3 regions of the Rossellomorea sp. NS-SX7 genome follow, and region 3 is predicted to be linked to each of the others. Evidence: riboswitches for the same ligand, from Rfam matches in the RefSeq annotation. Region 3 holds a riboswitch; each other region holds the start of a gene.
The links. A riboswitch is a leader RNA that binds a small molecule or an ion and turns the genes downstream of it on or off. The one in region 3 is predicted to bind S-adenosylmethionine.
Positions count from the first base shown of each region.

Region 1 (5,456 bases), 1.3 Mb from region 3:
TCATCAAGAATGCCATTGAAGTGATGACTCAGGGAGGGGAAATCACTATTGGCATCCATGAAATGGAAAATGACTTCATCCATATAGAAATAAGGGATCAAGGAAGCGGGATCTCAAGAGATAAGATCAAAAAGCTTGGTGAACCTTTTTATACGACGAAAGAACGTGGAACTGGACTGGGACTGATGGTAAGCTTTAATATAATAAAAGAACATAACGGTAGAATAGAAGTGGAAAGTAAAATAGGAGAAGGCACTGTTTTTCATATCTATTTACCAAAGATGTAAGGAGATGAGCGTTCATGTCTGTCTATTCGCTGTTTGTGGAAAGTCCGATTGGTGTCTTGGAGATCCAGGCTGATCACGACAAGTTGTTATCGTTGGAGTTTGCCCCTGAAGACCAAGCTGCCACAGAGACAGAGCACCCAATATTAATAGAAGCTGAGCGTCAATTGGAAGAGTACTTCAGAGGAGAGAGGAAAGAATTTAACCTCCCTCTCAAAATACAAGGAACAGAGTTTCAACAGGAAGTCTGGAAAACGTTAAGTGAAATCCCATACGGATCAACTTGCTCATACGTGGACGTAGCGGTACGTATTAACAGGCCAAAAGCAGTCAGGGCAATAGGACAAGCCAATAAAGCCAATAAGTTTCCCATCATCGTACCTTGTCATAGGGTGATAGGGAAGAACAATACATTGACCGGCTATGCCGGAAAGCAAGTAGATAAGAAAGGAATCCTGCTGAACCTTGAACAAGCGAAGTAATGTATAAAGCATTTTTCTACGGAAAAATGCTTTTTTTTATTTGTATAAAAGGTGGTGTTATTCATATATCTATTGTCATTTTTATCTATTTAGATTATTATCTAATTAGATGGTAATCTAATTAGTGAGGAGGATTAAAGTTGCAGCTGGATAAACAAGTGGCTTTTCATAAAACAATGGGTGACCCCACGCGCATAAAAATTGTGCATCTCCTGTCAGCGGACTCCCTGCATGTCGGGGCTATCGCAGGAAAACTGGGGTTGACAGCGCCTACAATTTCACATCATCTCAACAAACTGAAGGAATGCAATCTCGTATACTCCAGAAGGGAAAAGAATACGATTTACTATTTCTTAAACAAAAAAGTGCTGGCGCATCATGCAAGTGTCCTTGATCGCTTCACGAATAAAGGGGAAGGGGATCCTGAAATGCACGATAAAATACTGAAAGAGAAACAAAAAGTGTTGAATAACTTCATGGAGAAGAATGGAAGATTGAAATCCATACCTGCTCAACAAAAGAAGAAACTTTTCCTGCTTGAACACATGGTAGAAGGATTGAAGGTTGGGACAAAATACAGTGAAAAAGAAATCAATGAGTACATCAAGCAATTTCATGACGATTTTGCAACCTTAAGGAGGGAGTTCATCATCCACCAGTTCATGTTCAGGGAAAATGGTATTTATGAACTGAATCCAAAGGAAATGTGGGGATCCACTCCCTTATATAAGTGATGTTTGGATGTGAAAAACCTTCCGGTGAAGGAAGGTTTTTTTGTTAGGATTGAGAGATCACTTTTCTGATGCTTTCATCATAGGAAGGGGTAAGGATGCCTTTTTCGGTGATGATTCCTGTAATTAATTCATGCGGGGTTACATCAAACGCAGGGTTATATACAAGTGTATCCCGAGGGGGAATCCTATGACCATTTATTTCAGTCAGCTCTTCCGGGGCACGCTCTTCAATCGGGATGCTGCTGCCTGAAGGAAGGGTAATATCAAATGTAGAAGAAGGAGCTGCCACGTAAAATGGGATATCGTAATGGTTACACAAAATGGCGAGCATTGATGTCCCGATCTTGTTTGCTGTATCTCCATTTGCAGCTATCCTGTCTGCCCCTACAATCACAGCTTCTACATTTTTCTCCTTTATCGTATGTGCGGCCATACTGTCTGCTATTAGTGTTACGTTTACACCTGACTGCTGCAATTCCCAGGTTGTTAAACGTGAACCTTGAAAAACTGGTCGTGTTTCACAGGCATATACATGGAACGTTTTACCTTGTTCAGACCCTAAATGAAATGGTGCCAATGCTGTCCCGTATTTGCTGGTTGCGATTGATCCTGCATTGCAGATGGTCATGATGGTGCTTTTATCATTTAGTAATTGTAGGCCATACTCTCCGATTTTCCTGCATGTGACTTCATCTTCGGCATGAAGGTGAATGGCTGAGTGCAGAAGGATTGTTTTTGCTTCATTGACAGACTGTGCCCGTTCAATTGCATTCTGTAACGAATCCAGTGCCCATCCCAAATTTACTGCAGTGGGCCGGGAGGAAAATAAATAATCTTTATCCTCTTTGAATTTTCCCATGAATTCAGCCAGGCATCCTGTATCATATCGATTCATGGATAAAGCAAGCCCATAGGCGGCAGTAATACCGATCGCGGGCGCTCCTCTTACCTTCAATGTGACGATTGCGTCATAGAATTCCTTTAGCGAATAGAGTTGAAGATATTCAACTCTATGAGGCAGCTTTTGCTGGTTTAATAGTTCTAAATGATCATCTCGAAAAATGAATGATGTCGGAATGGTGGTTGTGTGCGTCATGATTGGCTCCTTATGTTGTATGATTTCGTATGAATTCTGTAAGTTCTTCAATTGTTGAGAACGTATGCCTTTTCAGAATCAATTCTCTTCCTAAAGAAAGACAGGTACTTTTAGCCAGTAATCTCTTATCTTTATCTGGAATGGAATCAAGATCTGCAACATGTGCAAGGCCCACGGTTCTCCTGATGAGTTCACACCCGCTGAATCCTGCACTGTCTTGAAAGGCTTTATTCAATACATAATCCAAGTATCCATTCACCTTGGTGTATGCATCTCCGCTTTCCTGCCAATGTCTCGAAAAAGTTTCTGAGAAAACGTTCCATGTAATGGTGATGTGCTGGAGGATTTCATCTTTTCCTTTACTGTCCTCCCTCGCAATTACCTGGAAGATCAGGTTTGCAATGAATTGACCGACATCGAAGCCGATCGGTCCATAAAAAGCAAATTCAGGATCAATCACCTTCGTATGATTTTCATCTGCAAAAATACTTCCAGTGTGAAGATCACCATGCAACAGGGCCTCACTCTCTGTAATAAAACTTTTCTTCAATTTCGCCACTTCAAGTTTCAGACTGAAATCATTCCACAGTTCCTTGAGAAGAGGGAGCAGTTCTTCCTCATAATCATTCGTTTCACTATTGAAGAAGGGATCGGTCAAAACAAGATCCTCTGTAATCTTACATAGTTCAGGGTTGGAAAAGGTTTTGACATATTCTTTTTTCTTAAAAGGATGCAGGGCATAGTCAGATGTATGATAAAGGGTGTTTGCCAGAAAGGTCCCGATATGCTCAGACAAAAGTGGGTAGGTGACTCCACTCATCAGTCCTGAACGTACAATCGTCAGGGAACTTAGATCTTCCATAACAGTGACAGCAAGTTTGTCATCACTGTAGTATACCTGGGGGACATGATCTTGGGCATGTGTTTGCTGCAGTTTCAACGCATTTGCTTCAATTCTGGCGCGGTCCACCGTCAATGGCCAGCTTTCGCCAACCACTTTTGCATAAGGCAAAGCCTGCTTCATGATGATTCCTTTTCTGCCTTTTTCACTTATTTGAAACACCAGGTTTAAGTTTCCATCCCCGATTTCACGGCAGGTCAATTCCGCTCCTTTTTCAAAGAAGTTCAGACTGATTGCTAAATCCAGTGCGGTTTGTTCATTTAACGATTGATAACCTGTGACAGGACTGATTGACATAATGGTTCCCCCTAAATCGATAAATTGATTTTGGAGGCTTTTCATATGGGTAATAAGAAAAGCCTCTTTCATTGATGGAAAGAGGCTTAAAGATCGGATCTTATTCGCCTCTTATCTCTCAGAAAGGTGTTCTTTCTGTTGGAATTAGCACCGTGCCTTATGGAATAATCCGGCGCATATTGCGCCCCGTTTCACAACGGTATTACGGTCGGTTGCTGGGCTTCACAGGGCCAAATCCCTCAGCCAGCTCTTGATAAGAGTGATATTTAGTTTAAATGGCTTCACGCTGTTTGATTTGAATAGTACCATTTTTTGAAACATAGAGTCAATGGATTTTTGGGAAAATTTAAAATTAATAGAATTCAGGACGCCGGTCTTGAAAAATCGGTATCTTCTTTCTTACTTCTTCCACTTCATTCAAATCGATATCAGAGACGATTAACTCTTCTTCGCGGGTTCCTTCCGCAATGATTTCCCCCCAGGGACTGATAATCAATGAATTTCCGCCAAATTCATTATTTGGATCACTGCCTGCACGATTACAAGCAATGACGAAACATTGATTTTCAATGGCTCTTGCCAATAAAAGGGTCTTCCAATGAGTAATCCTTTCTGCTGGCCATTGTGCAACCACGAACACAACTTTAGCCCCTCCGATGGCATGTTTTCTAAACCATTCCGGGAAGCGGATATCATAGCAGATCATACCGGCCATCTCAGTGTCCATCAGTGTGAATGAGCCATCTTCTTTACCGGGAAGCAGGTAATGATGTTCATCCATCAGTTTGAATAAATGGAGTTTATCATACTGTTTTATCATATTCCCTTTGTTATCAAAAACGAGAAGAGTATTGGAAATCCCTTCTTTTGTTTTCTTTGCAATTGATCCGCCGACAATATGTATGGAGTGGCGCGCGGCCAGTTCTGAAAGAAAGTCAGAAATATCTTGTGCTTCTTCATCGGCGATTTCCCCGATTCTCGTTAAATCATAACCTGTCGTCCACAATTCAGGAAATACGACGGTATCACAGCCTGCTTCCATCGCTTTCTTTACCCATTGCTGAACCCGTTTCTTATTTTCAGAAGGATTGCCAAATGTTATATCCATTTGTGCGAGCCCGATATTCGTTATCAAATTAACACCTCATTTATAAGTCTATGAAAAATATACTTTACAATCTTTACTTTACGTTATATCATTTGTGACTAGAATTTGAAAGTAAATAATTTTCAAAAAAGTGTAGAAGGTGAAGAGATGACAACCTTTAAAAAAGCAGAGCGCATAAACTCGCTGCCGCAGCAATTTTTTGCATCATTGACAGCAAACGTCCAGAAAGTACTGAAAGAAGGTCACGATGTAATAAATTTAGGGCAGGGGAATCCCGATCAGCCAACACCTCCACATATCGTAAATACGATGATGCAAGCAGTGAAATCACCAAGTAATCACAAATATTCCCCTTTCAGAGGATTGGAGTCCTTCAGGGAAGCCATATCTGTTTTTTATAAAAGGGAATATGGTGTGAATATTGATCCGGAAGAAGAAGTGGCTGTGCTGTTTGGAGGGAAAGCAGGACTGGTCGAACTGCCCCAGTGTCTGTTGAACCCCGGGGATACGGTATTGGTCCCGGATCCGGGATATCCTGATTACTTGTCGGGGGT
Region 1 covers NZ_CM128249.1:1,212,217-1,217,672, forward strand. The annotation lists gene ACUXV2_RS05890 (PAS domain S-box protein) at 1-287, shown strand, start outside; gene ACUXV2_RS05895 (methylated-DNA--[protein]-cysteine S-methyltransferase) at 302-766, shown strand; gene ACUXV2_RS05900 (DUF2087 domain-containing protein) at 907-1,500, shown strand; gene mtnA (S-methyl-5-thioribose-1-phosphate isomerase) at 1,544-2,596, opposite strand; gene mtnK (S-methyl-5-thioribose kinase) at 2,607-3,794, opposite strand; SAM riboswitch class I at 3,903-4,054, opposite strand; gene ACUXV2_RS05915 (carbon-nitrogen family hydrolase) at 4,147-4,929, opposite strand; gene ACUXV2_RS05920 (aminotransferase class I/II-fold pyridoxal phosphate-dependent enzyme) at 5,050-5,456, shown strand, end outside.
Region 1: it holds a riboswitch for S-adenosylmethionine, as region 3 does, so the genes downstream of both, mtnK (S-methyl-5-thioribose kinase) here and ACUXV2_RS20975 (Na+/H+ antiporter NhaC family protein) in region 3, are expected to answer to the same signal.

Region 2 (5,456 bases), 1.9 Mb from region 3:
GGGTTCAGCTTAATGAGCATAACTGTCCCCCTTGATTTAAACGGGGCGGAAGTGGTTGTCCTCGAAAAAGCAAAGCTTCATGGAGGAAAGGAACTATACTCGTTCGTGATAACAGTGGTCATCATCAGCATCATATATTTTTCACTTGTGAAGCTTTATTTTGCTGAAAATGGTAAAAGGCTTTTCATGGGTGCGATAACAGTATTGGCCTTCCTGACAGTCCTGTTATTCTTTATTGTATTGTAAAGAAAGTGTTGTTGGAGGTGACTGCTATGAAACAACCTGATCTTCGATTGAAAAAAACATTCTTGCAGAAAGTATTCACTTTTGCAGGGGTTATTGGATGGTTGAGTGTGGCAGTATACATATCATCGATTTTCGGTGAGCTGCCGGATCGTGTCCCGGTGCATTTCAATCTGCTGGGGAATGTGGATTCATGGGGCCATAAAGGGTTTATATGGATTGTACCTTTAATTGGTTTCATGGTTTGGGGGGTGCTTTCTCTCATGGAATCTGCACCGCACCATTTCAATTATCTTGTGGCGATTACGGAAGGAAATGCAGAACGGCAATATAGAAACGCAGTGTTAATGATTTCTGTTTTGAAAACGGAAATCATGGCATATTTGGTTTTCACCTCCTGGCAAATGGCCCAGTTTGGATCAGTAGGGGAGCCTGCCAAGCCGATATGGGATATCCCTCTCTTTCTCGCTGCCATATTTGGAACGCTCGGAGTATATATTTATAGGATGATAAAATTGAAATGAAACAGTCCTGCTTTATCAAGGACTGTTTTTTTGATGGGTGAATACACTCCTTGAAAAAAAGTGGTGATATTCCATATTTTCAATAACGTTCCACATTAGAATAGGCATGTGTAGAATGTGATAGGTGCTCCCTTCATGAATTGATCTCTCCCTGGTAAAGAAGTATGAACATTTGACTTGCCATTCTATATTCTTACAGTTACGCATATAGTGAATTAGTAAATCTTATAAGTATAGGAGCTCATTCATGGCGTACAAATCCAGAAAAGATAGCACTCTACCCCTACTAGTATTCGTGACGGTGAAATCGCTGGCAAGAATGATCGTTCTCGGGATTATCCTTCTTTATTTATCCGTCTGGCTCATTTCAGCGACGGCGATCAAATTGAAGGTGGACACGCTGTTTTACTCAACAGTATCAGATATGGTGCCGAAAGAAACCCTTTTGAAGCTGATTTCCGAAGAGATCACTCCGTTAAGGGTAATGAATGAAGAAGAGTTGCAATCAGATTTTGACTGGCTAGAAAGTGTGACGAATGTATCACTGTTTGATCCCAGAAGTTTATTTGGGAGAGAGATACCCGGAATCGAAAATTATCATACCCAGATTGCCGTAGCAGGGAAAGGGACGGATATCACAAACCTGCCTGTTGAATCTCCTGCACCGACTGAGGACCAATTGAAGAATCAGGAAATCGATCAGAACCAGATTGACCGTGCAAATGGCGACAATGGAGAGAACATTAAAGAAATTGATAAAAAGTCTGTCTTCATCTATCATTCTCACAGCTGGGAGGCCTTCAGCCCACTGATTAAAAACAATCAAACTGAAAATCCTGCCAGTACAAATGAAAAAGTAAACGTTATTGCAATCGGATCAAAGCTTCAACAAGAACTTGCCAAAAGAGGGATAGGGGCCGTACAGGATAAGACAGATACAACGCAGGCATTGAAAGAAAAGAACTGGACCTATTATGAATCATATAAATTATCAAGAGAGCAGGTACAAGAGGCAATTGCAGGGAATCAAGACCTAAATTACCTGATTGATATCCATCGTGACTCGCAGCCAAGGGAAATCACCACTAAAACAATAAACGGCAAGCAATATGCGCGCCTATTCTTTATCGTAGGAAAAGAAAACAAGAACTTTGAAAAAAATCTGGCAATCGCAAAAGAATTGAATAGTGCACTAGAGAAGAAGTACCCTGGTATCAGCCGCGGGGTATTTGTTAAGACGAAAGCTGAAGGTAACGGTGTCTATAACCAGGACCTGACCGAGCGGGCGATGCTCCTGGAATTTGGGGGAGTCGAAAATAATCTGGTCGAGCTATATAACTCGACTGAAGCATTTGCCGAGATTTTTGCGGAATTTTATAAAGAAGATGTTGTAGAGGTAAATGGATAAGCATCAAAAGCTGCTGTTATTAGGCAGCTTTTTTTATTAGTCGGTTGTTTAGCGTGCTTGAATGATTTTCAAGTCTGCATTAACAAATTACTGGAAGTAATGTTAACAACTTACGTAAATTTAAGTAAAATCTGATCATTTCCCTGATATGCATAATTTCTGCAAAAAAGGTGGGAAACTATAGACCATCCGGGTAATTATTCCAATGTATGATCATAAAACAAATGCCAATACTGCTTTAAAAAATATAAAACCTGGATAAAGAATGAAAAAAACTAGTACAAGGAGGAAGAAAGGAATGTCACACGAAAAGTATCAATCTTTAGTTAAAACATTACATGAGTGTATGGAGGCTTGTAATCATTGTTACGATGCATGCCTTGGGGAAGACGATATCAAAATGATGGCGGAATGTATCCGTTTAGACCGCGAATGCTCAGACATGTGCGGATTTTTAGAACAGGCTCTGGTAAGAGGGACGCCGTTTGCAACAGAACTTGCTTCGGTATGTGCAGCCATCTGTGAAGCTTGCGGAAACGAGTGCAAAAAGCATGACCACGATCACTGTCAAAAATGCGCAGATGCCTGCTTTACGTGCGCAGATGCCTGCAGAAACATCGCATAAGAGTATATCATGTGAAGGTCCATCCTGCATCGCTTTAACGCGTCGAGGGACGGGCCTTTACATTTCTCCAATGGATGGAGGAAGTGCTGCTGTGTGGATGGCAATGTGATTTTACTTCTTGATATTCATCTTCGAGTTCATGAAGGGTCAATTCAAACAATTGCTTGTCGTTCTTCTTAAAAATGTTGTAGGTGATCAGTTTGTTAATAAGTTCCTCCCGTCGTGCTTCTAAAGTCTGATCTAAGATTTGTCCCATTGTGTTGCACTCCTTTTTTTATTTATCCGGCAGGAGAGAAGGTATTGATCCCTATATGACAAAAAACCTTCTTCCAAAGATAAGAAGAAGGTTTTAACCGATTTATACTTCACCTTATCTTCTCAAGCTTTCCGCTTGATGGAATTAGCACAGTGTCCCACTACCGTAGAATCTGTTGCTGAGGTTTCATCGGGCCAGTCCCTATGCCTCTCTTGATAAGCTATATAATGATTCGTTTGTATTAAGTATACTTTAATACATAGTATTCTTAGTTGTCAAGTAGGGATTAGTTGATGGAAGCTGATTCCATAGGTGGATGAGATGTTGCAATCGAGGTATCTCAAAAGTGAAAAGCAAGGCTCCTTTTTATAATTCATATAAACCCAATCGCTTACACCGCAGTTTTTTAAGGTGCAGTTTGAATCAATAGCCTATAGCTAAATCTTCCTGAAGCACGTACACACAACTTTCAATAAAAGGACACAATAATTTCCCTATTTGTTTATGATTTCACAAGAAAAAATGATAGGCTAATGGTATAAACCTGCATTTGGAGTGAAGTACGATGAAAAAGGTTGTTGTAGTGGGCGGGGGCGTTACAGGACTGACCACAATGTACCATCTCGATAAATTAAAAAGAGAACAGAAAATTGATATCGAATTGACCCTGGTTGAGCGTGATCAGGAGCTGGGCGGAAAGATAAAATCCGTGAAGGAACAACCATTCATTATGGAAACGGGTGCTGATTCGATTGTTGCCCGTAATGAAGGTGTGCTCCCTTTTATAGAGGAATTGAAGCTTGAAGATGAGCTTGTTTATAACGAAACTGGAACATCTTATATCTACACAAACGGGGAGCTGCATAAAATTCCTGAGGATACCATTTTCGGCATCCCAATGAGTATTGAATCGTTAATGGAAAGTACGCTGGTTTCAGAAGAGGGAAAACGTGAAGCATTAAAGGATTTGGAAACTCCCAACAAGATGTTTACAAAAGACAGTTCGGTTGGTGAATTTCTGGAAGCGTTCTTCGGCCGTGAGCTAGTCAAGAACCAAATCGCTCCTGTATTATCTGGTGTTTACTCAGGCAATCTTCATGACCTGACGATGTCGACCACACTTCCATACCTTTTGGATTACAAGAACCGATATGGAAGTATTATCAAAGGTCTTGCTGAAAATAAAGAGAAATTCAAAAGTTCCTCCAAAGGAAAATTCATCTCTTTCCGAGGTGGATTATCTACACTGATCGAGCGAATGGAACAGGTCATAAAAGATGCTGACATTGTAAAAGGTGCTGAACTTACAGGATTAAAGAAGCAAAACGACCGCTACGAGCTGACTTTTGCAGATGATAAGAGTTTGTATGCCGATTATGTAGTATTTTCTACAACGCATGATATTACGCAAAAGATTATGAACGATCCTCTAATGGATCAACATTTCTGTCAATTAAAAAATTCTTCCCTGACGAGTATATACGTCGGGTTTGACGTCAAGGATGATATTCTTCCCGCTAACGGAACCGGCTTTATCACGTCTTACAACAGTGATGTTCTGTGCGACGCTTGTACGTGGACAAGTAGAAAATGGAAACACACGGCAGAGGATCATGAGTTATTGGTAAGATTATTTTATAAAAGTACCAACCCTCATTACCAAGAATTAAAAGAACTTAGTGAAGAGCGTCTTACAAATGCAGCACTCAATGATATTTCAAACAGTCTTGGTATCACCGAGAGACCGGTATCTGTTAAGATTACAGACTGGAAGAACTTGATGCCGAACTACCATTTGCAGCACAGCCAGGCAGTGGATGCACTTCAACTTACCCTTCAGGAGAATTATCCGAATGTGTTATTGGCAGGCTCCTCTTATTTCGGAGTGGGGATCGGGGCCTGTATGCAAAATGGAAAAGAGACGGCGGAAGCCATCATTGAAAACGTGGTTGGATAAGTGGTTATGGGCTTGGATTTCTTATCGGAATTCCAGCCTTTTTATTATGGAATCTTTTCAACCTGATGCGGCGCTGAATAAAATTCGATATGGCAAATTCTTTCCAAAACATAGGTGCCCATCCTCCATTCCTAAGAATAATCTTATTTAAAAAGAGAAACCTAAGCTTAGGAGGGATTGCATATGAAACATGTTAAGGCATTTGCCATTAAATTCGTGGCTGCATTTGTCCTTTTATATTTGATTCTTGCAGGTGTTCAAGGCATTACGTTTGGAGATGTCTTCATCATATCATTAGTGTTGGGATCAATTGCTTATGTGATTGGAGACTTGTTTTTGCTTCCAAGGACAAGTAATACAGTAGCCGCTCTGGCTGATTTCGGTCTTGCATTTATCTTGATCTACTTTATGACTGATGGTATGACGGATGGCGGAACTTACTT
Region 2 covers NZ_CM128249.1:1,829,471-1,834,926, forward strand. The annotation lists gene ACUXV2_RS08990 (hypothetical protein) at 1-246, shown strand, start outside; gene ACUXV2_RS08995 (DUF1648 domain-containing protein) at 273-767, shown strand; gene spoIIP (stage II sporulation protein P) at 1,015-2,175, shown strand; gene ACUXV2_RS09005 (four-helix bundle copper-binding protein) at 2,474-2,800, shown strand; gene ACUXV2_RS09010 (Fur-regulated basic protein FbpA) at 2,835-3,056, opposite strand; SAM riboswitch class I at 3,168-3,278, opposite strand; gene ACUXV2_RS09015 (protoporphyrinogen oxidase) at 3,622-5,013, shown strand; gene ACUXV2_RS09020 (YndM family protein) at 5,197-5,456, shown strand, end outside.
Region 2: it holds a riboswitch for S-adenosylmethionine, as region 3 does, so the genes downstream of both, ACUXV2_RS09010 (Fur-regulated basic protein FbpA) here and ACUXV2_RS20975 (Na+/H+ antiporter NhaC family protein) in region 3, are expected to answer to the same signal.

Region 3 (5,456 bases):
GCGAACCCGAAAGAAGTATCCGTTTTTGCCGATGACATTCCAGGTACATGGACAGAAAAGGTCATAGTGAAGAAAGTGAATACAAAGGATTTCAATGGCGACTTGGCCGCAGTCAGCGTTCAACAGCTGAATCGAAGCAACCCTGACTCTGTAGGAGGCGTACTCCTTTATGATGTCACGGACCCTTATCATCCTGAAAAGCTCGGGTTCTGGGCAGTGGATAAGAGGGCACCGGGAACCCATGAGTTATACTTAGCCAAACAGGGGGACCGTGCGTTTGTATTGGCGGCGAGCAACTATGCTGACTATTATACACACGGAGAGAAGAAGGATTTCTCCCTGATTGATGTGAGCGACCCGACCGACCCTGAAACCATTTATGAATTTGATCCCCGCCAGCTTGAAGAAGTCCCGGCTGACTTTAATGGATACCACTGGCAGGCTCCGGATGGAAAGACCCGCCCGGTATTCAATCACAGCGTCATGACTGATGAAAATGCCAAGACAGCTTTCCTATCATATTGGGATCTTGGTACCATTATGCTGGACATCAGTAACCCGGACAACCCTGTATACTTGGGAAGAACGGAATATGCATCGGATCAGCAGGGGTCGGCACATTCCGCTCAAGTTGCCAAGGGAGGCACGGTCCTGATAGAGACGAGAGAAGTATACGCGCCGAAACGGGAGGGCTTTGAAGAGTCCTATGGTTATACGAGAATCTTTGATATCAAGGATAAAACAAATCCGAAGCTTTTGAGTAATTTCAAGACGGATCTAGTTGACAATGTGGAGGACGGAGTGACGTTCGCAAATACCGTCCATGACCCTAAAGTGGTCGGGAATACCCTTTATTTATCCCACTATGCAGGCGGCGTGAGAGCGGTGGACATCACAGACCCGGCACAACCGGAAGAGATTGGGCGCTACGTTCCAGAAAACTCGTTCATCTGGGGTGTGTTTGCAGACCGCAACTACATTCTTGCTTCTGATATGGGGTCAGGCTTGAAGGTTCTTCAGAAAAATAATGCCCATGAGTAATCGATAAGTTGAAAGGCTCCGCGACTTCATACCGCGGAGCTTTTTTCCCAGAGAGGAAAATGGTGAAGTCAAAATTTTTTGTGATTCAAATCGTCTCTTATATAATCAATCATATAAGGAAGGAGAGGATCACATGGATTATGCCATCGTTACAGGAGCGACAAGAGGATTAGGTGAGTCGATTGCCAAGCTCTTTACCCGGAAAGGAATCCGCCTGATTAACGTTTCCCGTTCGGATAATGATACATTGAAGAAAATATGTGATGAAGAAGGGGTCCCATATGAGTATGTCGGGTGCGATCTTTCCAATCCAGGGGAAACCGAGAACGTAATGAAAAGAATAGGGAGCAGCGTGTTCAATTCCGGTGCCAACCGAATTTACCTTGTTCAAAATGCTGGAGTGGTCACACCCATCAGTCCTTCCGGTCAGGTAGAAAACACGGAGCTTGCAAAGAGTGTGAATGTAAACCTGGTTTCTCCTATGATCATTACAAATGAAATGCTGAAAGCGTCCGAGGGTTCTGAAAGCCAGCTTATCATGGTCAATGTGAGCTCTGGTGCCGGGAGCAGACCCGTTTACGGATGGAGTACGTATTGTTCTACGAAAGCGGGGATCAATATGCTGACGGAAACTGTGAGCCTGGAACTCTCAAACAAGGGCAGCCGGCATAAAGTCATTGCTTTCAGTCCAGGGGTGATGGATACGGACATGCAGGGAACAATCCGTTCCTCATCAGAAGAAGCCTTTGCCGATGTTGAAAATTTTAAGCGTTACAAAGAACAGGGAATGCTGAGGGACACGGATACAGTAGCAGGTGTCCTTGTGGAGCTTGTGACAGAAGCGGATGTTGAATCTGGTAAGTTGTATCATGTGAATGATTTGTTATAGAAACAGGGTATAGATTTGATAAATGCACAAAAAGAGACAAATCCGATAAGGATTTGTCTCTTTTGTATTATGAACGCGCAGTGCTCGGTTTAGGTGCTTTTGAGCGTGTAAACTTCGGCAGTGCAAATCGGATCGCAATTAAACCGCATATTGCTGTCAGAATCGGATAGAATGCATATGGAATGACACTCAATGGTGAGATCCCTGCTGTTTCTGCTACTAATAATGCCTGAGCTCCATAAGGGATCAAGCCTTGTACGGAGCAAGAGAAGATATCCAGGATACTTGCAGATTTACGGGAATCGACTCCATAATTTTCACCGATTTCTTTCGCAAGCGGACCTGCAATGATGATAGAAATCGTGTTGTTTGCCGTGCAAAGGTTTGTTGAACTTACAAGCCCGGCTGTTGCCAATTGTGCTCCTTTCGGGGAGCGGATCTTGCGGGTGGCAAGATAAAGCAGTGCCTGTATTCCTCCATTATAACGGATAAGTTCAACCACACCGCCGATAAGGACGGTCAAAATCACGATTTCAGCCATTCCGGTCATTCCATCGGCGATGCTTCCGAAGTAGCTGGAAGGTGTAAAGCTTCCATCCGCAAATCCGATGATCCCTGATAGCACGATGCCTCCGAATAGGACGATGAACACATTCAATCCTGCCAATGCACCGATGATGACACCCAGATAAGGGAGGATTTTCACCCAGTTAAAGGTATCGACGTTTACCGTTGATTGGTTGCCTGCTGTGATAAAGTATAAAATCACCATTGTTAGTATGGCTGCAGGAAGAACGATAAAGAAGTTCACCTTGAATTTATCTTTCATTTCCGTTTTCTGTGTGCGTACGGCAGCGATCGTTGTATCAGAGATGAACGATAGATTGTCACCAAACATCGCACCACCGATGACCGTCGCCATTGCAACAGGCATCGCGATATCCGTACCTGAGCTGATTCCTACACCGATCGGGGCAAGTGCCGCGATCGTACCCATTGAAGTCCCCATGGATAATGAAACAAACGCTGCTATTAAAAACAGTCCAACGATCAGAAGATTTTCCGGCAGTACTGATAGAGCCATATTGACCGTTGAATCCACAGCGCCCATTTTTTCAGCGACTCCAGAGAATGCCCCTGCTAGAAGGAAGATGAACACCATGATCATAATGTCAGGATGTCCTGCCCCTTTGGCAAATCGCTCGACTTTAACATTCAGTGAGTCCTTTCTGTTCATGAACAGCGCAACTACAGCTGCGATGATGATGGAAACAAGTACAGGGAATGCGTAAAAATCTCCTGAAATGATTCCGGCACCCAGAAAGAGTGAAACAAATATGAATAATGGCAGTAATGCCAGAAGATTTCCTTTTTCGTTAATCATTTGAACAACTCCTTTGACAATTTGCTATTGATAAATGGGTTGAATAATGGATTGTGGTGTAAGATCCGACATCGAACGACAAATTTCGCTATCGGGCCAATGACCGGTCCATGGCAACCCGATCCCAACGTTATAAGTATTACCTCGCTGGATAAAAATAAAAACCTCTTCTTAACAAGAAGAGGTTTCCAATAAAAGAAACACTCTTCTCATCTTTCAAGCTTCATGCTTGCTGGATGTGGCACAGCACTCGTTTGGAGTCCGCTGCCGAGACATCATAGGGCCAGTCCCTCCGTCTCTCTGGATAAGAAGAATACCTATATTCACTTTTAAAATTATACTTACATACTTTAAGGCGTTTAAGAAGAAAAGTCAAACGGAAAATGGTTGATGTTCACTCTTCTCGGACAATAAAGATTTTCCAGTCAACATGATGAAATACAATGAGCTTGATAACAATAGGGTTTATCCGTTGTGGATGATTTCATTAGATATTATGGTTTATCCAGAAAAAGGAACGAGTTTATTTACAATCTTCTAAAATAGGGCTAGTATAATAGGGATAAAAAATCATCTGGGGGATACGGAAGTGGAGAGAACAATACGCAATCAAGTCTTTACTTTACAAGGCTTCTATTTTTTGACGTTTTTCGGTGTGGGCAGTTTATATCCGCTGTTAAGTGTGTATTTAAGCGAAAGTGTTGGTTTGAATGGATATCAGATCGGGACCATCATGTCGATCGGCCCTATTATGATGATTTTCTTCCAGCCTATCTGGGGGATGGTGAGTGATGCGACGAATCGTCCGACACAGGTGCTCGCCTTTACTTCATTGGTTGCCGGGATGTTTGCCCTTGGGTATGTAGTGACCGACCTTTACTACGGACTCCTTCTGATCGCGATCCTGGTTGCTGTTTTCCAGAGCGCGATCATACCGGTTTCAGACAGTATCAGTCTGAAGTATACAAGCAAGGTCCGTTATAATTATGGAAATATACGACTATTTGGATCGTTGGGTTTCGGTGTTGCCGTGTATGTGATGGGGAAATTATCTGAAGGTTTTATCGGCCCTACCATCATTTTCTACGCATTCTTCGTTTGTCTGGTCATGTCTGCTGTGCTGGCTTTCCGATTCCCAAAGGAACGCGCCTCTGCCAAACTGGATTTGAAAGCGGGAATGAAGGAATTGTTTACGCTCAAAAAGTTTTTGATTTTCTTGGCCGTCACCTTCATGGTATTCGGTCCGAACCTGGCCAATAATACGTACTTTGGATTGTTTGTGGAAGATTCAGGAGGTACATATGCGGGTATCGGCCTCGCGTTTTTGATTGCGGTACTATCGGAAGTTCCGTTTATGAAGGTTGCAGGAAATTGGATCGATCGATTCGGCTTGTTGACCGTAGCGGCTTTAGCAGGGGCGGCATCGATGCTCCGCTGGCTGTTCTACTTCACGGAACCAAGCCTCTGGCTGGTGTATACTTCTGCTGTCATGCAGGGTCTTGCAATCGGGCTGTTTGTACCGGCAGGCCTGCGTTATATCAGGGAAATCACGCCCGCCCATATTACGGCCACAGCCGTCACGATTTATTCGGCCATCGGCAACGGTCTCGGCAACTGGTTCAGCACGTTTGTCGGCGGCTTCATCCTTGAAACATTCTCAATCTATGCAGTCTACTTGTTCTTTGCATTGCTATCATTGATAGGTATTCTCCTTTGCTTTGTTTTAATGAAGGAAGAGAAGAAGCAGGCACTGGCCTATTAATCGCAGACGCTTTCTGAAGAGGAATCTTTGGGAGGCGTCTTTTTTGTGGGCATCAATAGATAGCAGGTTTCTAGATAATGCCCGTTATTATTATAAAATAACTTCACTCCTCGACAGGTTTTATTTTTATAAAAGCACTTTTGCTCTGCAGGAAGCACTGTTGGGAATAGAAAACGGAGATCAAGAGGCTTTTAAAAATGGACTTGCTGGATATATAAAATAATATCAAAAAAATTTTTTCGTTAAAGGTTTGAATTTTCGCAAAAAGTGGTACATGAAGGATAAGAAAATATGAATCAATCTACTTTAAATATAGCTTGCTAAATCACAAAACAATAAAGGGGATCATTCCAATGAATACCAACTTCTTGTACTCAAAA
Region 3 covers NZ_CM128249.1:4,214,942-4,220,397, forward strand. The annotation lists gene ACUXV2_RS20965 (LVIVD repeat-containing protein) at 1-1,041, shown strand, start outside; gene ACUXV2_RS20970 ((S)-benzoin forming benzil reductase) at 1,175-1,930, shown strand; gene ACUXV2_RS20975 (Na+/H+ antiporter NhaC family protein) at 1,998-3,314, opposite strand; SAM riboswitch class I at 3,521-3,625, opposite strand; gene ACUXV2_RS20980 (MFS transporter) at 3,904-5,076, shown strand; gene ACUXV2_RS20985 (hypothetical protein) at 5,120-5,299, shown strand; gene ACUXV2_RS20990 (DUF2187 family protein) at 5,430-5,456, shown strand, end outside.